Regions from separate parts of the Desulfofundulus sp. TPOSR genome, predicted to be linked through region 4. Evidence: riboswitches for the same ligand, from Rfam matches in the RefSeq annotation. Region 4 holds a riboswitch; each other region holds the start of a gene.

Region 1 (7,431 bases), on a different contig from region 4:
GGACGACATCCGCCTGGCCAGCGGGCTGGAAGTGGAACCGGTGCTGGCCCGGGAAGAGGAAATCGACGCCGTCCTCCAGAAGGTATTCGGCCTTACCTTTGTGGAGCAGGCCTTCGGCCAGCCGGCCGCCCCGGAGGAGCGGGAAATCCAGACCCTCACCCTGGCGGCGGGGGATGAGGTGCCCCCGGAGGAAGCACCGGTGGTGCGCCTGGTCAACACCATCATTGCCCAGGCGGTGGCGGAAAAGGCCAGCGACATTCATATTGAACCACAGGAGGACCGGGTGCTGGTGCGTTACCGGGTGGATGGGTTATTGAGGGAAGCCCTTACTCTGCCCCGGCATATCCGCTCCAACCTTACTACCAGGATCAAAATCCTGGCCGGCCTGGACATTGCCGAAAAGCGCCTCCCCCAGGACGGCCGGTTTCAGGTTAAGTACGGAGAACAGGAAATAGATGTGAGGGTATCCACCCTGCCTACGGTCCACGGGGAAAAGGTGGTCCTGCGTTTGCTGCTTAAGAGCGGGCGGATCCTGCCCATTGACCGGCTGGGATTCCACCGCTACAACCTGGAGCGTTTTACAGAGGTAATCCATCGCACTTCCGGCATGATCCTGGTCACCGGGCCCACCGGCAGCGGCAAGACCACCACCCTGTACGCGGTACTGGCCCAGTTGAATTCCCCGGAGCGCAATATTGTGACCATAGAGGACCCGGTGGAGTACCTCCTGCGGGGGATCAACCAGACCCAGATCAACGTGAAAGCCGGGCTTACCTTTGCCGCCGGCCTGCGCTCCATCCTCCGCCAGGACCCGGACATCATCATGGTGGGGGAAATAAGGGACGGGGAGACGGCCCAGATCGCGGTGAGGGCGGCTACCACCGGCCACCTGGTGCTCAGCAGTCTGCACACCAACGACGCCGCGGGTGCCCTGACCCGCCTCATCGATATGGGGGTGGAGCCCTTCCTGGTGGCCTCCTCGGTGGTGGGCGTGGTTTCCCAGCGCCTGGTGCGCCTGCTCTGTCCCCGCTGCCGGGAGCCCTACCAGCTCCCGGAAGATGCGCCGGAGAGGATTTTCATGGGCCTGCCGCCCGGTGAGCCGGTGACCCTTTACCGGGCCGCCGGCTGCCACCACTGCAACCACACCGGTTACCAGGGGCGGACGAGCATCCAGGAGGTGCTGCCTGTGACCCGGGCCATCAGGGAGCTGGTAAATAAAAAAGCTTCTGCCGATGTGATCAAAGAAAAGGCGGTGGCCGAGGGAATGGTCACCCTGAAAGAAGATGGAATAGACAAGGCCCGGCAGGGGATCACCTCCATAGCGGAAGTGATGCGCGTGGCCTATAATGAGTGGTGACGGAAAAGGAAGGTGCTGCGGCGGAATGCATGCCGATGAACTTTTAAAGCTGGCCTTCGAGCTGAAAGCTTCCGACGTCCACCTTACTGTCGGCCGTCCGCCCGTCTTCCGGGTTCACGGGAAGCTTTTTGCGGCCGACGAGCTGGGCGCCCGGGCCGTGCCGGGGGTGGATGATCTGCCCGTCCTCACCGCCGGGGATACCGAGGCCCTGGCCCGCCAGCTGATCCCCGGGGACCGGTTCCAGCAGTTCATGCAGGTGGGCGAGAGCGACCTGTCTTACGCCATCCCGGGAGTGGGCCGCTTCCGCGTGAACGCCTTCAAGCAGCGCGGCACGGTGGCCCTGGCCATCCGCCTCATCCCGGAGCGCATCCCCACCTTCGATGAACTGGGCCTGCCCGAGGTGGTGGCCCACCTGGCCAGGCGGCCCCGGGGCCTGGTGCTGGTTACCGGGCCCACGGGCAGCGGCAAGTCCACCACCCTGGCGGCCATGATCGACTTCATCAACAGCGAGAGCCGCCTGCACATCATCACCCTGGAAGACCCCATCGAGTACGTCCACCGGCACAAGAAGAGCCTGGTCAACCAGCGGGAAATCGGCCGGGACTCCCTTTCTTTTGCCGCCGCCCTGCGCGCGGCCCTGCGGGAAGACCCCGACGTCATCCTGGTGGGGGAGATGCGGGACCTGGAGACCATCGCCACGGCCATCACCGCCGCCGAAACCGGTCACCTGGTGCTGGCCACCCTGCACACCACCAGCGCAGCCCAGACCATTGACCGCATCATCGACGTTTTCCCGCCCCACCAGCAGCAGCAGGTCCGGCTGCAGCTGGCCGGCGCCCTGGAAGGAGTGATTGCCCAGCAGTTGCTGCCCCGCAGGGACCGTCCCGGCAGGGTGGCGGCGCTGGAAATCCTGGTGGCTACGCCGGCCATCCGCAACCTCATCCGGGAGGGGAAGACCCACCAGATTATCTCCCACCTGCAGACCGGGGCCAGGTACGGCATGCAGACCCTGGATATGGCTTTAAGAAACCTCGTCCGTACAGGGGTGATCGGCAGGGAAGAGGCCCTGGCCCGGGCGGCTGATGCCGAAAATTTGTTAAAAATGATTTAAAACAACCAGCTGGTTATTGACTGGCAGGGCGGCTCCCGTTTAAGATAGTTTTCAGGAAGAGTGCGGCAAAGCGAAAAAAGGCAAACCTGCCGAAAGGCAGGGGCGCAAAGCCGCGGGCCTAAAGCGGCATGCAAGGCCGCCATGGCAGCCGGGCTGCCGAACTTTCCGGCACGTACTTCCAGGCGCGTCGCCTGGATTTTTATTTCCGGGAGGTGGTGAGGGGAGCTTTGCCCGTCTATGCCTATCGGGCCCGGGACTTAACCGGCAAGGTGGTTTCCGGCCGGCTGGAAGCCAGCGGACCAAGGGAGGCGGCCAGGATACTGCAGGGCCAGCGGCTCATCCCCGTGCAGATCCGGGCCGTGCGGGGGGGCGTCAACCTGACTATGCGGCTGCCTTCATTCCGGCGTGGGGTCAGGCTGAGGGAGCTGGCCCTCTTCTGCCGCCAGCTTTCCACCCTGGTCAGCGCCGGCGTACCCCTGGTGGGGGCCATGCGCATCCTGGAGCTGCAGGTGGAGGGCCGGGTGCTCAAAGAGGTGGTGCGCGGGGTGACCGCCCGCCTGGAGCAGGGACACTCCCTGGCCGAATCCTTCGGCGCCTACCCCTCGGTCTTCCCCGAGATCTTCATCAGCATGGTGGAGGCCGGGGAAGTGGGCGGCGTGCTGGACGAGGTGCTGGAGAGCCTGGCCGGCCATTTTGAGAGGGAACACGAGGTGAGGGAAAAGGTGAAGTCGGCCCTCACCTACCCCACCATGGTCCTGGGCTTTGCCGTGGTCATCCTTACCTTCGTGCTCACCTTCGTCCTGCCCCCCATCATCAACACCATCCAGAACCTGGGTGTGCCCCTGCCCCTGCCCACCCGGGTGGTGATGGGAGCCAGCCGCCTGGTGGGGCGCTACTGGTACATCCTCCCGCTGTTTCCACTGGCGGCGGCTTTCGGCTTCCAGCGCCTGCGGGCCTCACCCCGGGGCCGGGAGATGTGGGACCGCCTGGTCCTGAAAATGCCCGTATTCGGGCCGGTGCTGAAAAAAATCATCATTGCCCGCTTTGCCCGAACCCTGGCCGCCATGCTCAAAGGCGGGGTGCCCATCATCCAGGCCCTGGAAGTGGTGAAGAAAACCGCCGGCAACCAGGTGGTGGCGGCCGGCGTGGCCAGGGCGCAGGAGAGCGTGCGGGAGGGGCAGGGCCTGGCCGGCCCCCTGGAAGAAAGCGGCATCTTCCCCCCGCTGGTCATCCGCATGATTGCCGTGGGGGAAGAAACCGGCAGCCTGGACGCGCTGCTGGTCCGCATCGGCGCCTTTTACGACCAGGAAGTGAACATCACCGTGGGCCGCCTCTCCAGCGTGCTGGAGCCGGTGCTGATTGTCTTCCTGGGCGGCATAGTGGGGTTCATCGTCCTTTCGGTGCTCCTGCCCATGTTCACCAGCATGATGCAGGGGCTGGGGAAGTAGGGCGGTGGTTTCAAAGGTGTTCTTACATACTCTAACCGGCCGTTTAGGCACCTTTTCCAGGTCAATTATTTAATTGACAACCCTTGTTTCTTGTTTTATTAAGACACTACTTTTGGGGGAGGAAAAAACTATGCGCAAAAAACTCAGGAACAACCGCGGCTTCACCCTGGTGGAGCTTCTGGTGGTCATCGCCATCATCGGCATCCTGGCCGCCATCATCGCCCCCAACGCCTTCAAGGCCATTGAAAAGGGTAAGGTGGCGGCGGCAGAGGCGGATTACAAGGCAATTAAAGCGGCGGCGCTGAATGCGTATACGGATACGGGACTTTGGGCACCTTCTTCGGACAGTGCGGGTGAGGATCCGGGCTTAGTGAATGCCAGTGAATGGGAAAATCCACCTTCTAATTTTGGCTGGAATGGCCCCTACCTTGAACGGTGGCCGAGCAAGAACCCGTGGGGCGGGACGTATACGTATAAAAATAGTGCTACAAGTGGTACGCAGATTCCAAATAACCATACTTGGGGAACAGGTACAAACTTTAGGTGGCTTGAGTTAGACAAGGTTCCAGGTGTAGGTTCATCGCCCAAAGATGCGGCAGCTAAGTTGAAAAGTGACCTTGGTGCTGATGTGGTATACGTTCCTAGTGAAGGGAATACAGTTTATATCCTGATTTCCAAAGATGAATAAGAAGCTATGTCGCGAGGTCCGTTTTACACGTGTCCTGCCGGCGCCGGAGGGCACCGGCAGGACACGTTCCTGACCGGAAATCACTGTGTGCCCCGTTTCGGCGGGGATGAGGTAGTAAACCGGATCCTCTTTTTCCGGGAGAGGATGTGAGCCATTGATGTTTGATTTGAAGAGCCTGCGCCGCAACCAGCGCGGCTTCACCCTGGTGGAGCTTCTGGTGGTCATCGCCATCATCGGCATTTTAGCCGCCATCATCGCCCCCAATGCTTTTAGAGCAGTGGAGAAGTCCAAAATTTCCAGAACAATTCAGGATATGACCGCCTTAAAGTCGGCGGTGCTGGCCTTTTATGCCGATGTGGGTTTCTTCCCGGCTGACCCGGACCCCTGGCACCAGGATCCCGGCCTGGGAGTAAACCCGAACACTGTTACTTATAGGGCTGATACAATCGCGGCTATGGGCTTGACGGAGCAGGAATATCGAGATAGACTTAATTCCCGCTGGCAGGGACCTTACCTGGATTTCCCCCTAACCAAGAAGACCGCCTGGGGAGGCAGGTACGACTATGAGTGCTGGCCCGGACAGGGAATTTTCGTAACTATTCATGAAATCCCCGGGGCCAGCGCCGACAAGCTGGCGGAACTGAGTCCCTTTGAAGTTTATTATAAGGGGCAAGATGATGTTAATCCCAGTTTGCACAAAGTAACCTTAAAGATTACCAACTGGATTTACTAAGCGGTGGAACAACAACGATAAGGCCAGGACAGCAGCGGGTTGCTTAACTTACCGCCGTCCTGACTTCGACCTGCTTGAATTGTACCTTTGCTGGCATTTTTGCAGGGGTCACCCAGCTTAAACGAACAGAAAATGCAGGGTGCATTTAAAATGTTTCATAATCTAAGGAAAAAACTGAACAACCAGCGCGGCTTCACCCTGGTGGAGCTTCTGGTAGTCATCGCCATCATCGGGGTGCTGGCGGCCATCATTACCCCTAATGCGTTCAGGGCTATAGAGAAGGGCAAGGTTTCCAGGGCGGTTTCGGATCTTCGAGCGATCGGAAGCGCGGCAATGGCCTACTATGCCGATGTGGGGGATTTTCCCGGGTCTAAAGGGCATCCTCCCGGTGAGCCTTTGCAGAATGGAAGCGATCCCGGATTCGTTCGCAAGCCTGACAGCTCGTGGCAAACGGATAACCCCAATGTTGGTTATGGAGGAAACCTGGATGCCTGGAACGGACCGTATCTTGAAAGGTGGCCGTCACAGCATCCCTGGGGTGACGTCTACACCTGGAATTACTGGCGGGATTATCCTGTGCCGGGAGCAGGCACAACGGTAAGCAAGGCGGGAATCGTAACGCTGGAGGATTACGGCCGCATTCCCCGTGCATCGCTGGAGGCGATTGATAGGATCCTGGATGATGGTGATCTATCCAGGGGCTATGTGTTTTACCAGAATGGTGGTAACTTTGGTTACCCGGATAGTGGGACTGGCCAAGGCTTTCTTCAGGTGGTGGTGGCCACGCAATGAAAAGGAGCTTTCAGGTGGTCATCGTCATTGTCGGTTCCTGGCCGTAACAATTTTTCCAACGCCTTCATGGCAGAGGTACATTGAGTGTTAAAAGGTAATACAATGTTTTAACTACCGCCAGTGCGTCTTGGCGCTGGAATCACGCGGCCCCCCCCTGGACGAAACTCGCTGTATGTGTTTTATTGGCGGTGAAGTAGCAGTTATGTGGTGCCAATATTCTTTTGGAAGCAGGTGAAGCGGTGGTAAATAGTTTATCAAACTTGCGCCGGGACAGCCGCGGCTTCACCCTGGTGGAGCTTTTGGTAGTCATCGCCATCATCGGGGTGCTGGCGGCCATCATTACCCCCAGCGCCTTCAGGGCAGTGGAAAAGGGGAAAGTGTCCCGGGTCGTCGCCGACGTGCGGGCCATAAAGGCGGCCGGTTACGCCTATTACGCCGATACCGGTGACTGGCCGAAGGCAGGGCAGGAGTTCTACGACCCCGGCTCCGGCGACAACTACGGCTTCCGGTACTTCACGGAGACCGACGGCAGCAGCGGCTGGAACGGGCCGTACCTTGAGAAGCCGCCCGGCGTAACGCCCTGGGGCGGTCATTACCGCTACTGGAAGAGCAGGATTACGGGTACTGTCTATGACGCCGCGGGCAATCCCATTGCAGTTAATAACACCAAATGCGCCGTGGTCACCATCGGCGGTTTTCCCGAACAGGGCATCCGCGATGCCGTGGACCGGCGCATCCGGGAGAGTGTCGGTTACTCCTATGTGGGGGAAGAAAACGGCACGTACTACATCTCTGTGATCATCTGGATGGAGGGGTTGTAGCGCCGGCGCGCTACCGGTTTGGTTGCCGGGGAGCGGGCGTACAATCCGCTTTGAATGGAACTGGTCGATGTGTCTGGTGGCGAATGGCTATTGATAATGAATTCGTTTCACGCCCGAGATTGTTGGCCTGCTGGTGTTGATTAATGTTGTGGAGAGTGTCTGCCGCAAAGGGAGGGCCGGTTATTGGAACGATGGCGAATGTACATAGTTCAGAACACAACCATGATGTTGAGCAGAACGGCCAGACATGACCGCGCCTTTACCCTGATCGAGGTCCTGGTGGCCGCCGCTATTTTGGTGCTGGTGGCGGCTACTGCCGTAAATCTGATGGTTTCGGGCAAAATGGCGGCCAAAGCAGCCTGGGAGGACACGGTGGCCGTAAACGCCGCCCAGGCCGTGATGGAGGAGCTGCTGGCCAGCCACCTTACCGGCGTCAAAAGGCAGGATGACCCGCTGGATTTTCCCGGCGCGTCCGGTTATA
Region 2 (7,431 bases), 170 kb from region 4:
CTGGCCATTGAGCAGGTCTCTTTTACCACTCCGTGGTCCCGCCATGCCTTTACATATGAATTGTTGCAAAACGAGTTTGCCGTATACATCGTCGTTCTGGCGGGTCAAAAGGTGGTCGGCTATGCCGGGATGTGGCTGGTTCTGGATGAGGCCCACGTGACCAATGTGGCCGTTCATCCCCAGTATCGCCGGCGCCATATAGGGCGGAAACTGATGCAGGAACTCATGCGCCGGGCGGTTACGCTGGGAGCCAGCCGTATGACCCTTGAGGTGCGCACCTCCAACTACGTGGCCCGGCACCTTTATGCATCCCTGGGTTTTGTGGAACGGGGCCGGCGCCGGGGATACTACACCGACACCAACGAGGACGCCGTGATCATGTGGAAGGACCCTCTTGGTGGTTTCACAGGAGGTGAGTACTAGATGAACCGTAACGTGCGCTTGCTGATTCGCCTGGCCGGCCTCGGGGTGGCCATGGTGGGGCTGCTGGCCAATTTGCCCGCGGGCTGGACCATTGGGCTGGTGGGTGTCGGTCTGGCCACTTTTTTGCTGGCCGGGGGTGGAGGGTGAAATTGCTAACAGTAGCGGGTTGGTAACCCGTTTCCGGGACCACGCTTTATGAGATTGTGCAAAAAGATATCTTCCTTAAATATATTCCCACAGTTTCCTGGGATATGTTATTAACGGATTTTCTTTTCACCTCTGGAGGTTGGTTGCATGCGCATATTTAATGACGTGACGGAATTGATTGGTTCCACGCCCCTGGTTCGTTTACGAAAGATGGCTTTCGGTCTACCTGCCGTTGTTTTGGCCAAGCTGGAGTACTTTAATCCCGGCGGAAGTGTTAAAGACCGAATAGCTTACAACATGATCCGTGAGGCGGAGGAAAAAGGGTTGATAACTAAGGACACCCTGATCATCGAGCCTACCAGCGGAAATACCGGCATTGGCCTGGCCATGGTTTGCGCGGCCCGGGGTTACCGGCTGGTGCTGACCATGCCTGAAACTATGAGTGTGGAGCGGCGCAGGCTTCTCGCCGCTTACGGGGCCGAAGTGGTCCTTACCCCCGGGAACGAGGGTATGGCCGGGGCCGTACGCAAAGCCCGGGAACTGGCGGCCTCCCATCCAAATGCCTTTATGCCACAACAATTTGCCAACCCGGCCAACCCGGCCGCCCACCGGGCCACAACCGCCGAAGAAATCTGGCGGGATACCGGAGGGGAAGTGGATTTCTTTGTGGCCGGTGTTGGTACTGGAGGTACCATTACCGGGGTGGCCTCCGTTCTGAAAGCCCGCCGCCCCTCCCTGAGGGCGGTGGCGGTGGAACCGGCCGCCTCACCGGTGCTTTCCGGCGGGAAGCCCGGCCCGCATAAAATTCAGGGCATCGGCGCGGGCTTTGTACCGGAAGTAATAGATATGGCTTTGCTGGACGAGATCATAAAGGTGGCCGATGAAGATGCGCTGGACACCGCCCGTCGCCTGGCCCGGGAGGAGGGCCTGCTGGTGGGTATTTCTGCGGGGGCGGCTGTCTGGGCGGCTTTACAGGTGGCCGGCAGGCCGGAAAACCGGGGTAAGATCGTGGTGGTTTTGCTCCCGGACACCGGGGAGCGTTACCTGTCCACTGAATTGTTTGGATAAGGCACAAAATCGTATTGGGTACCGCTTTAAGCAGATTTCCCCCAAAATTTGACTTAAAGATAATCCTGGGGATAAGTTTCGGATTTGCCGGATGAAGTTAACTTAACCTGCAGGAATTCCTCGTTCACCGATAGAATATAAACGGCAGCCCGGTCGTTCAAAGTAGGAGACAAATGAACATGCCCACAAAGGTATCTGAATGCCCGCTGCAACAAGATTCAGGCTTATTAACCACCGGCCTGGAGCGCCCCTTTGTCAATCCCTACCTGGCCATCCTGGTGGGGGTGGTGGGAGCCGCCTTTTCTTCCATCTTTACCAAACTCGCCATGGCTCCACCTCTGGTCATTGCCTTCTACCGGTTGGGGTTTACCGTGCTCATGATTGCTCCCATTGCCCTGACCAGGGGACGGGAAGAACTGCGCTCCATGGGCCGGCGTGACATAATGCTGGCCTGCCTTTCCGGCGTGCTGCTGGCATTGCATTTCACTGCCTGGATTACTTCCCTTGAGTACACATCCATTGCCAGCTCCACCGTGCTGGTCACCATGCAACCCTTATTTGTGGTTTTAGGTGGCTACCTTATCTTTAAAGAAAAAATCGCCCGCACGGGGCTTGTGGGGGCAGCCCTGGCTTTAACCGGCAGCACTATTGTGGGTGTGGGTGATTTTCAGATCGGCGGGCAGGCTTTCTGGGGAGATATCCTGGCTTTTGCCGGGGCCATTTTTATTGCCGGCTATGTATTGATCGGGCGCGGTTTACGGCACCGCCTGTCATTATTCCCGTACATTTTTGTTGTTTACGGGGCCAGTACCGTGACTTTGTTCCTGGGTGCGCTGCTCACCGGTTTGTCCTTTTTTCCTTACCCGCCCTCCACATGGCTGTGGTTTTTCCTCCTGGCCCTGGTTCCCACCATTTTCGGGCATACCATTTTTAACTGGGCCCTGCGTTATGTCAAGGCTGCCGTGGTCTCAGTGAGTATACTTGGCGAGCCGGTGGGGGCAACCATTCTGGCTTATATCATTTTTCACCAGGTACCTTCACCCTTACAGCTTGTGGGCGGGGCGATTATTATCACGGGTCTGGCCATTTTTATCCGGGCGGCAGCAGAAAAATAGATTATTCTATTTTGCGGCTGTGGGGGGCGTTCTGTGAATGGGCTTCATTTATTATCCACCAAAGCGGGCTGGGTTGGTACTGCCTGGGGTAAGCAGGGGCTGCTGGTCCTGACATTTCCCCGTCCAAGCCGGGAGGAAGCCCTGACTGCCCTGCAGGATGAACCAATGCCTGTAAGAATTAATGAAACCAGCGAGCCTGCGCTAAAAAGGTGGCCTCCGCTCCTGGAAGAAAAGTTGGATCAATATTTCCAGGGCCGGCCGGTTTCCTTTACGGATATTCCCGTGGATCTTTCCTGGTGCCCCCCCTTTGTGGCCCGGGTGCTGGGTTTCGTACGGCACATCGGGTACGGTGAATTATGGTCGTACCAGCAGGTGGCGGCAGCCGTCGGGAATCCCCGGGCCGCCCGGGCCGTGGGCGGGGCTTTGGGGGCCAACCGGGTTCCACTGGTCATCCCCTGCCACCGGGTAATCCGCCAGGATGGATCACCCGGCGGTTTTGGCGGCGGTTTGCCCTTAAAACTGCAGCTGTTGCAGCTCGAAGGCGTACGACCCGGTCCCACCGGGCGATACCAATTGACAAATGACTCTGTTTGCGTTAATATAAGTAAGGCGCCGGGTTAGTCGAATGAGACAACAGAAAAGTGCTGGTGTGGCTCAGGGGTAGAGCAGCGCACTCGTAATGCGCAGGTCGTCGGTTCGAATCCGACCACCAGCTCCAAAAAAGCTAGACGCCGCAAGGGTTTGCGGCGTTTATTGTTTATTATATTACATTGTCTTGCTTCATTCAGAAGGGAAAATAAAAATGGATATCGTATATTAACTTTTGGGTGCAGGTATCTTGTCCGCAGACATGCTTTGGTACCGGTGGTTATGAATTTTGTTTACATCGAAAACTGGTGAATGATGGCATTTAAACGGAATTTCATGTCTAATTTTTGTTAAAAAGGGAGTCGAAAGGAATGATCGGGAAGATAAAAATGTTGGACCATTGTGATAGAACACATGTTCTCTTCGGTATTAAATGCAATAAATACCAAAACCTCTCATTTTCTTGGCGGGGCTTGTATAGAAAAGCTTCCACTTCCTGCTTACTTACCCTCCAAATCGCCTACCGAGATAATTCCTCTCTGCTCCTTCTGGTTGCTGGCGGAGCACGTCATGTCCGTTCTTATCCACACGGGCCTGTTTTGTATTTTCTCTCATCATATTTCCCATACCTAACAGGATCTTCAGGGGCTGAATTTTTCGCTGGTCGAAAATTTTCTGTGTTCTGGCGGTGTTGAATCAGCCTTTTCACTGTTAAATTAAAAACTTTATTGTCTTTATTGTGTTAAAGGCAAACCACTCGAAAGGGTGGGGCGCAAAGCCATGGGTCTGCAGCCCTAAAGGGTATGACTGCCAGGCTGCCGCGATAAAGGTATTGATTGTTTTCTGTTTTCTTTTTAATGATGTTTTTGTTGCGGCAGCCTGGTCAGGCTGCCGTTCCTGCTTATAAAAGTATGTTTACCCATTTGGGGTATAGAGGTCGACTCTAACAGAGCCAATGGCTGGGACGTTTGCTGGCAGTATTGTGGCAATTGAAAGGGCATGGGGCCGGGAGGGGCTGAAAGGCAGAAGGGTGGTGAAAAAATGCAACGGTGTCTTGAGTGCGCAAAGAAAGAACCGGACCGTCCTTGTGTGGAGTGCCAGTATTTTGTCCAGCTAAGCCCCCTTCGCCGGGTGCCTTCGCCGCCTGTCCGGGTGTTACTGGAAGATGAGCATGGCAGGCATTATCCGGCCCGCATCCTGGTGTTAAATACCACGGAGTTTGGGCTGGAAACGGAAGCTCCTGTTCCGGGCCGGTATGTAATCAGGCTGCAGGAAAACTTGTGGGTCGAGGTGGCCGGGGTACCGTTCAAAGGGAAAAATAACGTCCACGTTTTTGATATCCTGTGTGTCCACCGGAAGCAGGGGACTGCCCGTCGTCTTAGCAGGGAGGAGTATCAGTTGCTGGCCGGAAGCGCCGGCGAGCTAATACAGGAGATTTCCCGGCACTTGCCGGAGCACCTTCAGGACCTGGTCAGGGAGAAACTGCTGGCTGAGGTGGAGAAATCCGAACTAATTAACGCTCTCAGGGTGGGGAAGGTGATGAAATATGAAGGAGGGCGCTTCTGCTACCTTTCGGGCCAGGCTGACCTGGACCTGCCTATGGAAGAAGCGGAAAAACTGATGCGCCAGGCTATCCGCAAGGCCGAACACCGCCGCGAGGTGATCATTAGCGCTGACGGGCAAAAGGTGTTTGACCTTCACGGCGTGCCTTTCGACCACAGGAGCGGTGGACTGCTGGCCTTTGACATCACCGAGGTGATTGAAAAGGAGAGAAAGATGCACCAGCAGGAGATGCAGGCTTACCGGGAGGCCATAGCGGCGGTAACGGGGGGCCGGTTATACCTGGTGAATAGTGGAGAAATGGAAAAAGTGATCTCAGAAGGGACGGAACTGGCCAGGGGTGAGGTCCGGCAGACCCATGACATTCCGGAAGCCCGCCGGGCAATGCGGGAAGCCTTGCCTGTTCTCGACAGCCGCAGGCAGCACGCGATTGCCTTGTGCTTGACAGAGGCGCTGGCCAATGCTCTCAAACATGCAGGGGGCGGTTGCTGGCAAGCCAGGCAGTCAGGGGACACCGTCAGGATTATCGTTCAGGACCGGGGTCCGGGAATCAAAACCAGCGAATTGGCCCGGGCAACGCTGATGCAACATTATTCAACCAAGAATTCCCTGGGGTGTGGATTTACCCTGATGCTCTACTATGCGGACCACCTCTACCTTAATACAGGACCGTCAGGTACCGCCCTGGCCCTGGACTTCGGCATTAAAACCGGACAAGACCAATGAAAGAGGGGGTGATTTTGTTGCTGAAAGTAGATGTTTACGTTGACAGGGGGGTGTGCCGGCTGGTGCTGAACGGTGAATTGGACGTGGAAACAGTAGCGCAGTTGCAAGAAGTTGTTGGGAAAGTGGGAGAACACACGCTGGAAGTTGACCTGTCGGGCGTTTCTTTCGTTGATTCCACCGGTTTGAAAAGTTTGCTGGACATTAGCAACGACTGGCGGCAAAAAGGGGGCCAGATGCTGATTTTGAGGCCGCAACCTGATGTGGCGGAGGTGATGCGGCTGGTAGGGTTGGACAGGCTCCTGGCGCAAAACACCGCTCCGGGCGGAGAAGAGAGGTAGGAGCAGGATGGGAGAAGTGATTACAGGGAATGGAAAAATACTAAGGGCTTACGGGTTGGAAGTTAGTGGGTGTAGCCTGCCTGCCGAACAGGTCGGGGGGGATTTTTTTGAGTTTATTTCCTGCGACGAGAGAACCGTGTTTGCCGTCATCGGAGACGTAATGGGTAAAGGATTCCATGCGGCCCGGCTGATGGAAACAATCCGCCATATGCTCCGGGAGTGTATCAGGATTAATCCCCATCCTCTGGAGGTGGTGCGCCGGTTAAACAGGGTGGGAGGGGATGAACTGCGGAAATGCGGGGCTTTTGCCACCCTATGCCTGCTGTGTTACGACGGGATAGCTGGACGCCTCTCCTGTGTCAATGCAGGGCACCACCCTCCCCTCCTTCTATCTGACGGCAAGGTGAAAGTGGCCCGGTGCCGGGGAGTCGCCCTGGGCCTGCTGGAAGATTACCTCGGGTCAGGGGTGGAGGAATTTTTTCTTGCCGACGGAGATGCGGTGGTGCTGTATACCGATGGACTTGTGGAGGCCTGTGGCCCGGGCGAGCAAAGGTACGGGCAGGAACGATTGAAGGAGATAGTTCGCCTTCAGAATGGTGCTGATGCAGACAGGATGAAACAAAACATTTTATCTGACCTGGAGACATTTACCCGCGGTTTTTCCCAAAAGGATGACGTGACACTGGTTGTTATGAAGGTGACGGGAAAGGGAGGTGAAAGGGGTGGAGATTAGAGTCCGGCAAAAGAAAGAGATGGTAATCCTGGAGGTGGAAGGCGAACTGGATTTCAGCAACGTGGAGCAGTTGCAACAGGAAATTCAGCGACGGACGGAAGAAGTGGTGGAGATAGATCTGCAGGGACTTCGGTTCATAGACTCTTCCGGGGTGGGAATGCTCCTGAGTCAGGTCAGACACCTGTACAAGCAGGGGCGTACCTTGAGAATTGTTCGTATCCCCGATTTTATTCGAGAAGACCTGGAAGTAATAGGTTTTTTTCAAGTACTGGAAGCTCTTAAGACAAATCCCAACGCTTAGCAGGAGGTGGGTTCCTTATGAAATATAAAGAAGAGACTATCCGGGGCTCCCCCGCAGCAACAGCGAGTAAAGTGGACAATGCTTTTCCGGATGGAGAATCGGTGGGTCCATATGCTTTTGTGAAACAGGGGCGCCTTGTTGTCCGGCACCGGCCGGAGGGACCTTACCCGGTGGTGGTACCTTGTCCGGGGGTAAGGCTGATTGTTAACGGCCGGGAGTGCACTCAACCCACCCCCGTATCCATGAAGGATACGGTGCGGGTGGAAACGGTGGAAGAGCGTAGAGAAGGGAGCTGGTCTGTATCCGTTTCTTCCGATGGTCTACAAGCGATATTGCGAACGCGCCCTGCGGTGGTAGTTCATCGGGAACTGCCGGATCTCCCGCCTGCCAGGGTACTGCAACTGAAGGTAGTGGAACGGGAAGAACGTTTTC
Region 3 (7,431 bases), on a different contig from region 4:
AGAAGAGCAGGGTTCCAGAAAATCAGTACCATTCGGGTATAGTTTTAATCCTGTAAACAGCCCGCCTTGAAGCGGGCGTCGGCTGCCCGTGGTTGGCAGGGGTTCTTTTTAACCGTCCGGGCAACCTTTTACAAGCCCATTATTAGGAGTGGTAAAGTCCCTTCTATTGCCCTAATAACTCTAAACTTTATCTGGTTCACTTTCAAGCATGTTTTAGCTTGCTTACTTTCGCCTGTAAAGGGCTTTAACCTATTTTTGACATGCAGGGCAGAGGCCGTAAAAATCAACGGTAAAGGTTTCAACCCAGAAGCCTTCTATGTTTCTGGGGGGCGTTAGAGCTGGCAACTCGACTGGTAAATCGTAAACCCTGCCGCAGCTGCGGCAAAGAAAATGATTGTGAGGTTTAGGATCCGGATCAAAACGCTTCCGCTCAGAGTCGATAGTAAGCTCCTGGATTTCCCCCTCCCGTCGAAGCACTTCTAAAGTTCCGTAAACCGTAGCCAGGGAGAGAGAGGGCAGGCGCGGCTTAAGCTCCCGGAAAATCTCCTCCGCCGAAGGATGAGAAGTATTTCCTTCCAAAAAAGCCAAAATGGCCAGACGCTGCGGGGTAGCACGCAAGCCGAAGCGCTTGAGCCTTTCGGCCAGGGCTGGTATGTATTCCTTTTTTTCCTTAGAGCTGCCTCGTTCCACAGCCCTCGTCCCTCCCGAGTACAAGTATTGGTAAGGAATATCCTGGCGTTTGACCCCGGGGCTTCTTGTTAAAACTTTTTAAAAGCGATGCAACTGCCCGCTTAACTTAATTTCCGGTAGCAGAACCACCAATCGTAGCAAGTGTACGTCTTCTGCCTTTCCCTGGCCGTCTGCTCGTCGGTGGGAGGCGGTATGATGACTGCATCCCCGATGAGCTCGTTCTGCGGCCAGTCCGCCGGCATGGCCGCCCCGTTGGCATCAGAGGTCTGCAAGGCCCTGACGATCCGCAAAATTTCGCCAATGTTGCGACCGACCTCCTGTGGATAATAGAGAATGACCCGGATGATCCCCTTGTCGTCTACCACGAAGACCGACCGCACTGTATTAGTCCCCTTGGCCGGGTGGATCATGCCGAGTTCAGCCGCGATCTGCCCGGTATCGGCAATTATGGGAAATGGAATTTCCACGCCCAGATTATCCTTGATCCACTCTGCCCACTTGATATGGGAAAACACCTGGTCTACGGAAAGGCCAATCAATTCGCAGTTGAGTTCCTTAAACTCCTGATGTTTCCTGGCGAAGGCCACAAACTCTGTGGTGCACACTGGAGTGAAATCGGCTGGATGGCTGAAGAGGATAAACCAGCGCCCTGCGTAGTCATGCGGCAGCGTCCGCTTTCCATGGGTGCTCTGAACTGTTAGCTCCGGAAAAGGCTCACCTATAAGAGGGGAGTATCGTTCCACTTTGTCCTGTAATTTTGCCACTGTCAAAACCTCCTTGTAATGATTTCAAATTTATATTTATTACAAATTATAATATTAACTCTTTCTCTTGTCAAGCTCATTTTCTGCAATGATTCGCATCAAACTCCGGGAACCGGCTAAAGAAAATTTGCCGTACTATAGAAAGCCCGGACTATTGAAACATTATCCCTTACCAGGAACAATGAAAAAAACAGTTCTTCCCTTTTATACCCAGCGTCCGGCCCACCGCTTCGGCGTACACCGCCGTGGCGATGGCGTGGTAGTACAGCGTTTCCTGCCAGGCCAGCATTTGAATGGCCAGTTGTTACAAAAAGAAAAAGCCGGATGCCCCGGAAAAGGGGCACCCGGCCCACGGAAAAATACCTGCCCACCGGCTTAACCACCGGATCTTTTGGCACCGGCTTGAGTACCGGCCCCGGAGCAGGCTGCGGCCCCGGTACGATTACCGTTCCTTCGGAGACTCCAGCTTCTGCCCGGGTACAAATTTCGAGGCTCTGGTGGCTTCAGCGGCTTGTACCCAGGCTTCTTCGGAAGTTCGGGCAGAAAAACACGATGCTACCCCCAAAAAAGAAGCCCGACATAAAGCCGGGTTGAAAAGGAAAGAAGGTGTTTTTAAAACTGGCTTATCCGTCCGCGCCCGCGTCTTCATTTAAGTACCGGCATTGCGCCCGGCCCCGCCGAAACGGTTTGGCCCTACCGTCGTACGGTTGACATTTGCCCTTATTCGCTCAGCCATGATCTGCTTGCACTGGTCGGCCTGCGCTTGTGTAATCCTGCCATCCTTAAGCAGTTGGTCGATTTGAGAGCTTCGCTGGCTGACTATAAAGTTGATCAGCTGTTCCTCACTTATACCTTTTTCGGCTGCAATCTCAACCAACGACTTGCCGGAGTGACGTGCAGTAATTAACGCAGATACATCCATTCCCAGGAACTGCGCCACCGACGTATTCATCGAGCCCGCTGCCCGCCCCAGAGCCGCACCAGCCATTATGCCTGCACCGGTGGTATTTGGTCCGGCTGCTTGCACATTATACTTACCTGCCCATGCTGGCGGACCGCCCGCAGCCATTGCTTTCCCGGCAGGTAACCCCGCCAAAAGCATTCCACTGAACAACCCTGCTGCACTTACCATTGTTATCCATTTTTTAATTTTCATGATTGGTCCCCCTTTCAGGTTAGCTTTACCAGAAATTATACCTGGCAGGATTTAAGAATTTGTGACTAAAATGTTACAAATTCGTTACAAAATTGAGCACTCGGTACACCCTTTTTCTGCCACACCTGTTCTTCCAACTTTAGGCCCCCTGGCTTTGCGCCCCCGGCTTTCGCCGGGTTTGCCTTTGGTGGGGACTCCTTTTAAATTTAGAATACGGCATGTGAAAAATATTGCGCGGGCTGGGCACAAGACACGGACTAGCGGGAAACCACCCGGGGCGAATGGAACCCACCGGATTTCCGTCTCGCGTAGACCACCCGGACCACGTGGCCGTAACAACTGTCCGCACCCATTACCCCAACATGGAAAACCATGACGCTGTTCGCTCCCAGCTCCCGGATGGCCTTAATATGGTGGTACACCTTGCCGTCCACGAAGGGGGAAGTGTGATACTCAACACATGATGCAAGCCCGGATGGTTGTTTCATTTCCCAGTTAATCCCAATGTATCAACCCATATCCAACTTAGCACAGTTTATGCAAAACGCCTTTTTCGCATTAGGCAAACCCAGGCTCTAGGCGGGTTTGGGCGGTTAGATCCAAAATGACTTGAAACGAGTGAAAGGATTTCGAAGTAGGGCTCTACAGAGTTAACAATATCTCTGGCAGTCCGCTGTGGTGGACCTGGGCCATCACGTTGCTCATCGGCGTTGCCAACAATACTCAACCATAAACCATCTTTTTCTAAATGAGCAGCTACATTTTCAGCAAAGCTCTTCCGCTCTTCATCCGAATTTAATGAATGAAAACAACCTCTATCAAACACAAAGCCAAATGGCGCCCCTTCAATTTTGTTCATAAGGAAGTCAATCACAATAAAGGTACATTTGACATTAGCTTTTGAAGCTTTCTCTATAGCCTTCTGTATTGCAATTTCCGAAGTATCAATACCTATCACATCGAAGTTTTTTTGGGAAAGCCATATGGAGTTATCGCCAGTTCCGCATCCAATATCCAGTGCTTTACAGGGTTTTATGGCCATCGCAGTCACAGTCTGAATAAGGTTGAAATCGGGTTTGCCAATATCCCAAGGAGTATCGCCTGTTTCATATCTTTTCTTGTAACGTTCCTCTATCGTCATTCTGTCTTCACCTCCTCCCTTCTGGTACCTGCTTAAATTTTACACGGCCTCAGCCAAAATTCCAATATTAACATCTCCCCCAAAGGCATTCCCTTTAAAGTTTTATCTAAATATTCAGCAGGAAACTTACATAAATTTAGTAGTTAGCACTTCAACAAGGAACCCCGAAAAACCTCTCCATTTATAGATTTTTTAAAGTTGAGAAACACCGGCAGCCACATCTTTCGCCTTTCTACACCTCGATTTTCCGGTAAAGTTCCGGAGCCATGCGGACAAGGAGGCGGCACAAAAACGCCTCCACCGCCAGGATGACTCCCAGAACCGCCAGAGAACCCGCCCACCAGGGCAGGTGAAAGGATAAAAACCGTCAAGGCGGTACCTGCCGCCAGGAGAACGCTTGCGCTCAACATGAAAAACAGTACGTTTAAGTTCCCCTGTATCGCTATCTGAGGAATTTCCCAGCCCAGGCTGGGCCGGATTAAATCAATCAGCAACCCGCCGGTGTTAATGACGTCCATTTCGGCAACGCTGAGCTAGCAAAAAAGCAACGGGTACTTTTTGTGGATTTTTGTCGAATTGTCCGGCAAACAGGGTCAAAAAAATTTGACCAGACACGGACGTTTGAAATACTAACCGTAAGCCTTACACCAGCTCAAACTCCACCATCCAAACATCAACATCCGGGTTCCAGAACCCGTATATCCGTTCGAACGCCTCCCGGTACCCCTCCACTGACGGGTAGCTTTCCTTCCAGGCGTCATCCTCCGTGATCTCGCCCAGCCGCTCCCGCCGGACGGCGGTCACCCTCACGTAAGTGAACGGTACCACCCGGTGATTTAACCTGCACTGGTAGACGGAGCCGGCATTCCACGAAGAACAAAAGGCCGGGTTTCCCCGAAAAGGACATCCGGCCCTCAAATACCGCCTCCCCACTGGCTGACTGCTGATCCTCCAATATCGGCTCCGGGTTAGGATACGCCAAGAGTACATATCTTCACCACTCCGTCGGATAAAGGAGCCGTGCTACCGGCGAAGTAAGCCGGTGATTTTCTGTAGTGCCGTTCGCATAAGTCGCTAAAACTGTGAGTAAAGAAGCACTAATTGTCCAATCTTAGGGGGTCAGCCCGCCCGTTCGCTGAGCATCATGCGGGCGATCCTTTATTTTCTTGCTCCTCAAGAGGGAAAACCTCCAGGAATTTGGCGCGGAGTGGATTTTGGGAACGTATCCAAACTTCAATCCAGACTCCATCATGACCCCGAACAATCACCGGATCAATGCAGTGGTCTACCCTTCGGGCTCAAAGCACCAAGTAAAGTTCGAATTCTCTTCGCCAGCCGCATCTGGAGTAATTCAACACAAACCCATTTTCATCCTCTGATGGTGTCACCCGTCAAGGGTGACATGAGGGGTCTTGCAATGCAAGGTTTTGAATGTTATAATGTCCCTGGCTATCTTGCAAAACAAGACATTTTGGTCAGGCAAAGAGGCGTAAATATATGGAAAAAAGAGGTTCACAACTGCTGAAAGGGGTACTTGATATGTGCCTCCTGGCTCTCATAAACGAAGAATCTTGTTATGGTTATGAAATGGTGCGCAAGATGCAACAACGGGGACTGGAACTGGTCAGCGAGGGTAGCATCTATCCCCTGTTAAGCCGGTTGGAAAAGGCCGGGTACATCGAGGGCTACCTGGTTTCCTCCCGGGAAGGCCCCAAACGAAAGTATTACCGGATACTTCCCGCCGGCCAGGAAAAGCTGCGGGTTTGGGCCGCCGAATGGCATTCTTTCGCGGGCGGAGTCGAGAAAGTACTGCGGGCCACCGGCCTTGAAAGGGGGAGCGAATTGTGAAAAATGATGAATATAATGATCGGCCGGACACCGTGAAGGAAGTCGTTGAAAGCTGTCAGGCATACTGGGTGTTGAGCGGGTTACCCCGCCAGCGCGTGAACGAGATGAAACTGGAACTGGAACAGCATCTGCGGGAGGCGCTTGCCGACGGAAAAACAGTCGAAGTCGTGGTGGGCGCAGATGTAAACGCCTTTGCTGCCGCCTGGATGAAAGAGGTACGCACATCAAAAACCTTGGGGGAACATATACTGGACTGGAGTTTCCTCCTCCTGCTCGCCGCCATGGTGGTCCTGCCGTGGCAGCATCTGGTATTCCGGACAACATCCTTTCCAGTTTACTGGGGTACGCTTGCTGCTATCGGTCTCATTATCCTGGGAACCAGGGTGTTATTAAAGCCCGGCCTTCTGTCCGGCGCTTTGTTTCGCAGTCCCCAGCAGTGGCGGAAAATCCTGGCGATCAGCATCTTTTGGGTCTTTATAACAGCCATTTCAGTTTTCATCTGGTTCCATATGCTTTCCGGCCGGCAGCCGGTCCTTTTTTACTGGCCCTGGCCGGCGACGGTAGTGCTGGTACTGCTGGCCGGCATCGTCTCCTGGATCGCTTTCCGGCGGGACCCGACACGCCCCCTGCCGTTTGAAGAAGAAGAAAATGAGATCGCTGCGCAAGAGACAACTTCGTCCTTTTCCGGGAAATGCAAGCGCATCTGGATCAGTGTCGGCCCCTACGTCATGGTGTGGGGTGTAATCGCCGACATGTACCTTATTGGCAGGGAGTTTAGTAGAGAGATAGATATGCTTGTACTATTATTCTGGCTGATTGTCGTTCCGGCCAGCCTTCGTTCGGGCAATTTGACCCGAAAGCTGACCCTGCCTATACTGCCCTTTATCGGGTTTGCCGTTACATACCACCTATCCGGCATAATCCCTTGGGACAACCGGGGTGAACTCCTCGATATTCTTATAATACCTTTACTTATATTGTTGACGGCTGGAACATATTGGTTTCTTCGCAGGAAAATGCGGCTGCTTTTCTGGACCTATCTTATTATAACTATTTTCTCTATGGCCGCTGCTATTTTAGGATGGCTGGGAATTGTGCCGTGGTTGATATCAATTTAACAGGAATTCGGCAAGTAAAACCAAAGAATCCAGTAATGGCGGGCCTTGCAGCCGAGATTTAGTGAAAGAAATGGAAGAGGTCCGGCGTTGGTACAACAAGCGCGCCAATGTGGAGAACAAGATCGACGAGCTGACCCACCTTCGGTGGGTGCCCCCCGGTCTTGGCCTTGACCAGAACAGCCAGCACGCTATGGTAAAGAATAAGGTTTTCATGTGGATCAAGGTCCTGGCCTGCAACCTGGTGAACTGGTTCCGGCAGGCACTGTTGCCGGAAAACACGGCCCGGACCGAGGTATCCACCATCAGGAGACGCATCATCAACATACCGGCTAACATTGTGGGCAGCGGCCGATACCGGCATATCAGGCTGGCACCCAATCGCTGATTGGAACAGGTTATCTGCTTCGGGATAGCAAAGTCAAGAAAGTCCGCAAGAGATTTACTCCATCAATAATTTGGTATGATGTCTCTCTAATTTTCCCATGACGTCCGCTTATAGTTCTGAAGCTGCCGGAATGCCCCTTTGATGGTCGCGGTCGCGTCCGCCGGGTTCTTAAGCTCGATTACCCCCAGCGGCAGGCCGTTTACGAAAACTACGATGTCCGCCCGCCGGTTGTATTCGCCAGTCACCACCGTAACTGGTTTACTGCCAACCAGTCGTTATTCTCCGGGTCCGCAAAATCAAAAAGCCGGGCAAAATCGCCCTGCCGCTCC
Region 4 (7,431 bases):
GCTATGACTCGTGGTACCAAACTGTCGCCGGCCCGTTTCGTGGACCGAGTGTTCTCCTTGTATTTGGCCAGATATTTCCCCAGCGATCTGGAGAGGGCGGTGGCGCTGGCCTGGCGTCGAGGTCGAAAAACATAGAAAACACCCATGCTACCATGTTATAATTGTTCATATATGGAAGGAAAAACGAACCACTGCATCCATATGGAAACCATCTGGAACAATCTGGCCAGCGCATCGCCCGGCCAGTGGGTGACCCGGGCGCTGCCGCTGCGGGACGCGCGGCACCCGCGCCTGCGGGATGCCGGTGATAACTTTGTTTACGGTGTTCTGAAAGGGGGAGGAGCAGTTTGAAAGCTCTGGTACTGGCCGGCGGGAAGGGCACGCGCCTGCGGCCCCTAACCTATACCACGGCCAAGCAGCTGATCCCCGTGGCCAACAAGCCCATCATCTTTTACGTGCTGGAGCAAATCGCAGCGGCGGGGATAGATGATGTGGGGGTAATCATTTCACCGGAAACGGGCGAAAACGTGAAAGACGCCGTGGGGGACGGTTCCCGCTGGGGAATAAAGATCACCTACATACTGCAGGAGACTCCCGCCGGGCTGGCCCACGCCGTGAAGACGGCCCGGGAATACCTGGGGGATGCCCCCTTTTTGATGTTTCTGGGGGATAACCTCATCCAGGGCGGCGTCGGGTCCTTTGTGCGGGACTTTGCCGCCGGCGAAGCCGGCGCCCTCATCCTGCTCAAAAGGGTAAAAGATCCCCGGGCCTTTGGCGTGGCCGTTCTGGACGGCCGGAACCACGTTGTCCAGTTAATTGAAAAGCCAAAGGACCCGCCCAGCGATCTGGCCCTGGTGGGCGTGTATCTCTTCCGGCCGGCCATTCACGAAGCCATCGGGCGCATAAAACCCTCCTGGCGGGGGGAGCTGGAGATCACCGATGCCATCCAGGAGCTCATCCATATGGGCTGTCCGGTGGAAGCCCGCATCCTGGAGGGCTGGTGGCTGGACACCGGCAAAAAGGACGATATCCTGGAGGCCAACCGGGTGGTGCTGGACGAGTTCGCCCGGCGGGACGTCCGGGGAGAGGTGGATGGCAATAGCCAGGTGGTGGGCCGGGTGGAAATAGGGGAGGGCAGTCGGGTGGTGAATAGCGTCGTCCGGGGGCCGGTGGTCATCGGCAGTGGAGTTAGCATCATTGACTCTTTTGTAGGCCCCTACACCGCCATTGCCGGCGGCAGCCACCTGGAACGGGTTTCCCTGGAACATGCGGTGGTGCTGGAGAACTGCCGCCTGGTGGACGTGGAGCACATCGAGGACAGCCTTATCGGGAGCAACACCCGGGTGGTCCGGGCCGGCGGCCGCCGCCGGGCCCTGCGCCTTTTCGTGGGCGACGACGCGGAAGTGGTAATTTGAGAGCAGGAGGGGTTTTTTTATGGAGCTGATCGGCGGCGTGCAGGTAAAGAAGCTGCGCCTGATCCCCGACGAGCGGGGTTTTCTCATGGAGATGCTGCGCTCTGACTGGCCGGAGTTTGACAGGTTCGGGCAGGCCTACATCACTGCCTGCTACCCGGGAGTGATCAAGGCCTGGCACTACCACAAAATCCAGTGGGACCACTTTGTCTGCGTGGGGGGTATGGCCAAAGTGGTGCTCTACGACCCGCGGGAGGGCAGCCCCACAAAAGGGATGATCAATGTGTTCCACCTGGGCTACCTCAACCCCTGCCTTTTGAAGATCCCACCGGGGGTTTATCACGGTTTTACCGCCGAAGGCAACCAGACGGCCTTAATCGTCAACTTCCCCACGGAGCTGTACAACTACGAACAGCCCGACGAATACCGCCTGCCCTATAACGACCCCTCCATTCCCTATTCCTGGGAGGTGCGGCATGGTTAGGCGGGTGCTGGTCACCGGCGCCGCCGGCATGCTGGGCCGGGCGGTGACCGCGGAGTTCGGGCGGCGCGGGGAAGAAGTGCTGTTCTTTTCCCGCCGGGAACTGGACATCACCGACTTCGCAGCGGTGCGGTCCGCCCTGTGGCGGCTGCGGCCCCGGGTGGTGGTCAACTGCGCCGCCTTTACTGACGTGGATGGTGCTGAAACCAGCCGCGAGCGGGCCTTCCTGGTCAACGGCCTGGGACCCCGGAACCTGGCCCTGGCCTGCCGGGAAATGGATGCTGTACTGGTGCATGTGAGCACCGACTACATTTTTGACGGCCAAAAGGGTGAACCCTACGGCGTATATGACCCCCCGAATCCCCTGAACGTCTACGGTAAAAGCAAGCTCTGGGGCGAGCGGGCGGTGGCGGAGGCCGGCTGCCGCTGCTTCATCGTGCGCACCAGCTGGCTCTTTGGCCCCGGGGGCAGGAACTTCGTGGAGACCATGCTCCGGATCGGCCGGGAAAGGGGCGCCGCCCGGGTGGTCAGCGACCAGCGGGGCTGCCCCACCTACACGGTGGATCTGGCCCGGGCCATTGCCGACCTGGTGGAAAGCGGCCGGTACGGCACCTACCACGTCACCAACAGCGGCAGCACCACCTGGTACGAATTTGCGGCGGCAATATTCAAACTGGCCGGCCTGGAGGTGGAACTGGCCCCCTGCTCCACGGCGGAGTTTCCCCGCCCGGCCAGAAGACCGCTCTATTCGGTGCTGGACCCGTTTCCCTTGAAGGAAACCACCGGCTACCTGCTCCCGCCGTGGGCAGACGCCCTGGAAAGGTACCTGTCGGAAAGACAAAAAATAACTTAAAAGGAGCAATGTGATCAATGAAACTGCTGGTTACCGGCGGAGCCGGATTCATCGGCTCCAACTTCATCCGCTATATCCTGCAGGCCCGCCCCGGGGTTACGGTCATCAACCTGGATAAGCTCACCTATGCGGGCAACCTGGAAAACCTGGCCGATCTTGCGGACCACCCCCGCCATGCGTTCATCCACGGTGACATCTGTAACCGCCGCCTGGTGGGGGAGATTTTTTCCCGCGGCGTGGACGCGGTGATCAACTTTGCCGCCGAGTCCCACGTGGACCGCAGCATTATGGACGCCTCGCCCTTCATCGAGACCAACGTGCGGGGCACCCAGGTGCTTCTGGACGCGGCCGCGGAATACTGGAAGGAGAGGTTTGGCGGGCGGGCGGTTGCCGGGTCTGAAAGGCCCGTGATCTTCGTCCAGGTCTCCACCGACGAGGTTTACGGCTCCCTGGGGCCAAAGGGGCGCTTTACGGAGGAGAGCCCTTTAAAGCCTTCCAGCCCCTACTCTGCCAGCAAGGCCGCCGCCGACCTTCTGGCCCTGGCCTATCACCACACCCACGGCCTGCCGGTGGTTATCACCCGCTGTTCCAATAACTACGGTCCCTACCAGTTTCCGGAAAAGCTCATCCCCCTCATGATCACCAGCGCCCTGGAGGATAAACCCCTGCCCGTGTACGGCGACGGCTTGAACGTGCGGGACTGGCTGCACGTGGAGGACCACTGCCGGGCGCTGGAGCTGGTTCTCTTCCGGGGGAGGCCCGGGGAGATCTACAACATCGGCGGCCATGGGGAGCGCACCAACCTGGAAGTGGTGCGGGTAATCTTGAAACTTCTGGGTAAGCCGGAAAGCCTTATTCGTTTTGTCAAAGACCGGCCCGGCCACGACCGCCGCTATGCCATCGACCCCTCGAAGATCACCCGGGAGCTGGGCTGGCGGCCCCGGCACACCTTCGAGGAGGGGCTGGCGGCAACAGTAGAGTGGTACAAACAAAACCGCTCCTGGTGGGAGCGGATAAAGTCCGGTGCTTACCGGGAGTATTATCAGAAGATGTACGGGGCAATAAATGCTTGAAGCAATTTTTCTCTGCGGGTATACCCGGCGCCTAATACCATTGCCAGGGCTGCGGAGGTAATTATCGCCCGCACGGCCCGGGATTGGCACCGGCGCCACCCGAGGGGTATGGGGATGGGGAGTCATCGAGGTTCAGCTGGGTGAATACCTGGAAGAAGACTACATCGTGCGCTTCGACGAGAAAGAAGGTGCAAAACATTAACAGGGATGGCTGTATACGGTGCGGCACCTGCTGCCTGAAGGGCGGGCCGGTCCTCCACCACGAGGACAAAGGCATACTGCTGGCCGGGCATGTGGGATACCAGCACCTGGTAACCATCAGGAAGGGTGAACCGGCCTATGACCCTGTCCTTGACACCGTTAGGCCGGTGGAACGGGAACTGGTCAAGATGCGCGGGAAGGAGAAAGAATGGTCCTGCTGCTTTTTTGATGAAAAAAGCTCATCGTGCACCATTTACGAGCACCGCCCGCTGGAATGCCGGCTGTTGAAGTGCTGGGATACCTCGGCACTGGAAGGCCTGGTTGGCAAAAACACCATCGTACGTGCCGATATTATCAATTCCCGGGACCCGATTACAAAGGTGATTGAGATGCATGAGCAGGAATGTCCCTACCAGGAGGTTGAAGAGTTGCTCTCCAGCCTTTCCCGGGGAACGGATAAATCGAAAACCCTGGCCAGACTGAATGAGCTTGTCCGGAAAGACCTGGCCATACGTTTTTTCGCCATAAAGGAATTGGGATTGCGGGAGGAGTTTGAACTTTTTATTTTCGGCCGCCCTTTATTTAAGGTGCTGAGTTCCCGGGGGATACCGGTTCGTTTGGCCTGAAACTTGATTTTCATCGCCCGGGCCGAGAAATTGGGAAGCAGGGCAGATGATGCTGTAGTTATATGTAGAATCAAGAAGGAAAGTTAACGGTAATGTTGAAATACCTCTTGAAAAAATATTGAAATACCTCCTGAAAATTCGCAACTTTCCGGAGGGCAAACCCGGCGAAAGCCGGGGACGCAAAGCCACAGGTCTAAAGTTCCCCGCGGGGAACCATGACGGCTGGGTTGCAAAGGGAGAAAGGAAGCCGCAGGGAAGCATAAAATTTTTCTCCCTGCGGCTTTTCATTTTCTAAAGAAATTTTTAGAATAAATTACGCTGAGGTGCTTCCATGAAATCCACATTTATCCATGCTGCCCGGGCGTTGATGAAATTACAGGAGGTCCGGTTTAAGGTAGCTTCCAATCATTCCTGGCGCGTGGCGGCCTATGCCGCTGCGCTCGCGAAGAAACTGGGTATGCCTGAAAAGGAACAGAATTGTATATACCTGGCCGGGTTACTCCACGACATAGGGAAGCTGGGCATATCCAGTTCTATCCTGCATAAGCCGGGTAAACTGACTGCCGCGGAGTGGGAGGAAATAAAAAAGCACCCTGTTTATAGTTATGAAATCATTTCGGCCATACCGGGGATGAAAGCCATCAGCCTTATGGTCCTTTACCATCATGAAAGATATGACGGTTGCGGGTATCCGGAAGGATTGGGGGGTGAGGCCATTCCCCTGGGGGCGCGAATTCTGGCCGTGGCTGATAGTTTTGATGCCATGACTTCGGATCGGGTTTACCGGCCCAGGATGTCTATAAAAATGGCCACAGAAGAGCTCTACCGCTGTGCTGGTACTCAATTCGACCCGCAGCTGGTGGAAGTGTTTTGCTGCCGGGTTGTGCCTGAGGGGATAAATCCTGAACTCTACCGGATCACTGGCAATGTTCCTGGAGGTGTGAAGCACTTGCGAAATAACTAACCGGGAAACCAGGCCTTATGTTCATACTGGAGCGGTAGCTTTTAGCTGAAATGGAGGGGGCTGTTGTGAGCGAAATCATCGAAAAACGGATCGGACACTATGAAACTTTGCTGAGGGAAATGTGGACAGCGTCGTCCAAGTACCTTGGTACGTTTTCCATGAATCTGCTGGTGGAAAGGGTCGTGTGGGAGGTCTCGCTGGAATACAAGGAGATAGAACTCCTGCAGTACGATCAAAATGGGATATCGTGCGCGAAGATGGCGGCCAGGTTGGAGGAAAACCCGGACCTGCCGGTCGAAGACATGTTTATGAAGTTTATCACCAGGTATGTGGAAATCCTGGCCAGGCTTCTCGGCCATGAAAGAGCGGAAGAGATTAGAAAGAAGCTGGACGAGGAGTTTGCCGGGGATCTTTCTGCTTCCAGGGGGGAATGAGAGATGGAGAGGTTGATAACGGGCATAAAAAATCTCGATTATATTCTCGGCGGCGGCATACCCGCTTATTCACTGAACATCATTTCTGGTTCTCCGGGCAGTGGAAAGACGATATTCGTCCAGAACATCATATTTAACAATGCCAGGAACGGCCTCAAGAGCCTGTACCTGACCACTATATCGGAATCACAGCTGAAGATGGTGAGGCATCTACAAGGTTTTGAGTTCTTCTCGGATGACCTGCTGGGAGACAGGGTTATTTACGGGGATCTGGGGGCCGTCCTGCGCAGTCAGGGCGCGAGCGAGGGCCTGGATTACCTGACTCGAATGATCAAAGAACATTTGCCAAACATAGTTGTAATCGATAGTGTCAAGGTTATAAGGGACCTCTTCCCGGACGAGAAAACCTTCAGGGCCTTTGTTTTTGAGCTGGCTGCCGTTCTATCGATATGGGAGATCACTGCGTTTCTCGTCGGCGAGTACGAAGAACAGGAGTTGACGCGCCTGAGCGAGTTTGCCATCGCCGATGGGATTTTTCACCTTTACGGGCAGGAGGAAAAGCGGTTTCAAAAAAGGTACATGCGCGTCCTGAAGATGAGGGGGACCAGTTTTCAGCATGGGGAACATTTGTTTCAAATTGGTCCTGTGGGGATAGAAGTGTACCCAAGGATGAGACCGGAGGGTGAAGAACTCCGGTACGATGTCAAGCTGGGGCGAAAGGAATTCGGGATCTGTGGACTGGACGAAATGTTGTACGGTGGGTTGCTGGAAGGGACTATCACCCTCATTTCCGGTGCCACAGGTACGGGCAAGACGATGTTTGCCCTTAAGTTCTTGCTGGAAGGGGCTGAGAAAGGCGAAAAGGGGGTATTCCTTTCTTTTGAAGAGCCTGTAGACCAACTTCAGAATACTGCCCGCTATCTGGGCTGGGAGATAGATAAATATCTGGCAGAGGGCCAGCTGGAGATCAAGTTTATTTCCCCCGTAGAACTGGACGTGGATAAACACGCTTTCGAGATACTGGACATGATTGGGGAAAAAAAGGTGGAAAGGTTTGTCATCGACAGCATCTCCTCTTTTGAAAGCAGCGTTACCGATATGCAAAAGTACAGGGATTATCTCTGGGCGATAGGACAACAACTCAGGAGGCGGCACGTAACCACTATTTTTACGGTGCTCAACGAAGACCTCTTTTCGCCCCTGGTGGTATCCAGAGCGCAATTATCCCTGATCACCGATAATATAATCATACTGCGATACGTGGAGGATAATTCCAGCATCAGAAAAGTTCTTGGAATCCTAAAAACCCGTGGAAGCAACCACGACAACTCCCTGAGGGAGTACGAGATCTCTCCAGAGGGGATAAACGTTCTCGGCAGGTTGGCCA

The links. A riboswitch is a leader RNA that binds a small molecule or an ion and turns the genes downstream of it on or off. The one in region 4 is predicted to bind cyclic di-GMP.
Region 1: linked by a shared signal. The riboswitch ahead of G7K71_RS12585 (type II secretion system F family protein) and the one ahead of G7K71_RS03120 (HD-GYP domain-containing protein) in region 4 are both predicted to bind cyclic di-GMP.
Region 2: linked by a shared signal. The riboswitch ahead of G7K71_RS03865 (ATP-binding protein) and the one ahead of G7K71_RS03120 (HD-GYP domain-containing protein) in region 4 are both predicted to bind cyclic di-GMP.
Region 3: linked by a shared signal. The riboswitch ahead of G7K71_RS08890 (hypothetical protein) and the one ahead of G7K71_RS03120 (HD-GYP domain-containing protein) in region 4 are both predicted to bind cyclic di-GMP.

Annotation. Positions count from the first base shown of each region.
Region 1 covers NZ_JAAOEF010000003.1:359,292-366,722, forward strand. The annotation lists gene G7K71_RS12575 (GspE/PulE family protein) at 1-1,357, shown strand, start outside; gene G7K71_RS12580 (type IV pilus twitching motility protein PilT) at 1,383-2,468, shown strand; cyclic di-GMP riboswitch class I at 2,538-2,629, shown strand; gene G7K71_RS12585 (type II secretion system F family protein) at 2,597-3,916, shown strand; gene G7K71_RS12590 (prepilin-type N-terminal cleavage/methylation domain-containing protein) at 4,047-4,604, shown strand; gene G7K71_RS12595 (prepilin-type N-terminal cleavage/methylation domain-containing protein) at 4,762-5,337, shown strand; gene G7K71_RS12600 (prepilin-type N-terminal cleavage/methylation domain-containing protein) at 5,488-6,129, shown strand; gene G7K71_RS12605 (prepilin-type N-terminal cleavage/methylation domain-containing protein) at 6,369-6,950, shown strand; gene G7K71_RS12610 (prepilin-type N-terminal cleavage/methylation domain-containing protein) at 7,134-7,431, shown strand, end outside.
Region 2 covers NZ_JAAOEF010000001.1:765,371-772,801, reverse strand. The annotation lists gene rimI (ribosomal protein S18-alanine N-acetyltransferase) at 1-423, shown strand, start outside; gene G7K71_RS03890 (hypothetical protein) at 424-570, shown strand; gene cysK (cysteine synthase A) at 718-1,638, shown strand; gene G7K71_RS03880 (DMT family transporter) at 1,818-2,753, shown strand; gene G7K71_RS03875 (methylated-DNA--[protein]-cysteine S-methyltransferase) at 2,787-3,374, shown strand; tRNA gene G7K71_RS03870 (tRNA-Thr) at 3,397-3,471, shown strand; cyclic di-GMP riboswitch class I at 4,079-4,164, shown strand; gene G7K71_RS03865 (ATP-binding protein) at 4,383-5,627, shown strand; gene G7K71_RS03860 (STAS domain-containing protein) at 5,645-5,965, shown strand; gene G7K71_RS03855 (PP2C family protein-serine/threonine phosphatase) at 5,973-6,698, shown strand; gene G7K71_RS03850 (STAS domain-containing protein) at 6,688-6,999, shown strand; gene G7K71_RS03845 (DUF342 domain-containing protein) at 7,017-7,431, shown strand, end outside.
Region 3 covers NZ_JAAOEF010000002.1:59,330-66,760, reverse strand. The annotation lists gene G7K71_RS08905 (transcriptional repressor) at 250-690, opposite strand; gene G7K71_RS08900 (peroxiredoxin) at 792-1,454, opposite strand; gene G7K71_RS08890 (hypothetical protein) at 2,104-2,610, opposite strand; cyclic di-GMP riboswitch class I at 2,740-2,803, opposite strand; gene G7K71_RS08885 (hypothetical protein) at 2,868-3,098, opposite strand; gene G7K71_RS08880 (class I SAM-dependent methyltransferase) at 3,146-3,751, opposite strand; gene G7K71_RS08875 (ASCH domain-containing protein) at 4,394-4,669, opposite strand; gene G7K71_RS08870 (PadR family transcriptional regulator) at 5,249-5,599, shown strand; gene G7K71_RS08865 (hypothetical protein) at 5,596-6,717, shown strand; partial or broken gene G7K71_RS08860 (transposase) at 6,791-7,096, shown strand; gene G7K71_RS19850 (type I restriction endonuclease) at 7,189-7,350, opposite strand.
Region 4 covers NZ_JAAOEF010000001.1:596,547-603,977, reverse strand. The annotation lists gene G7K71_RS03150 (hypothetical protein) at 172-351, shown strand; gene G7K71_RS03145 (glucose-1-phosphate thymidylyltransferase) at 348-1,415, shown strand; gene G7K71_RS03140 (dTDP-4-dehydrorhamnose 3,5-epimerase family protein) at 1,435-1,896, shown strand; gene rfbD (dTDP-4-dehydrorhamnose reductase) at 1,889-2,746, shown strand; gene rfbB (dTDP-glucose 4,6-dehydratase) at 2,764-3,819, shown strand; gene G7K71_RS03125 (YkgJ family cysteine cluster protein) at 4,008-4,646, shown strand; cyclic di-GMP riboswitch class I at 4,791-4,881, shown strand; gene G7K71_RS03120 (HD-GYP domain-containing protein) at 4,978-5,610, shown strand; gene G7K71_RS03115 (hypothetical protein) at 5,676-6,044, shown strand; gene G7K71_RS03110 (ATPase domain-containing protein) at 6,048-7,431, shown strand, end outside.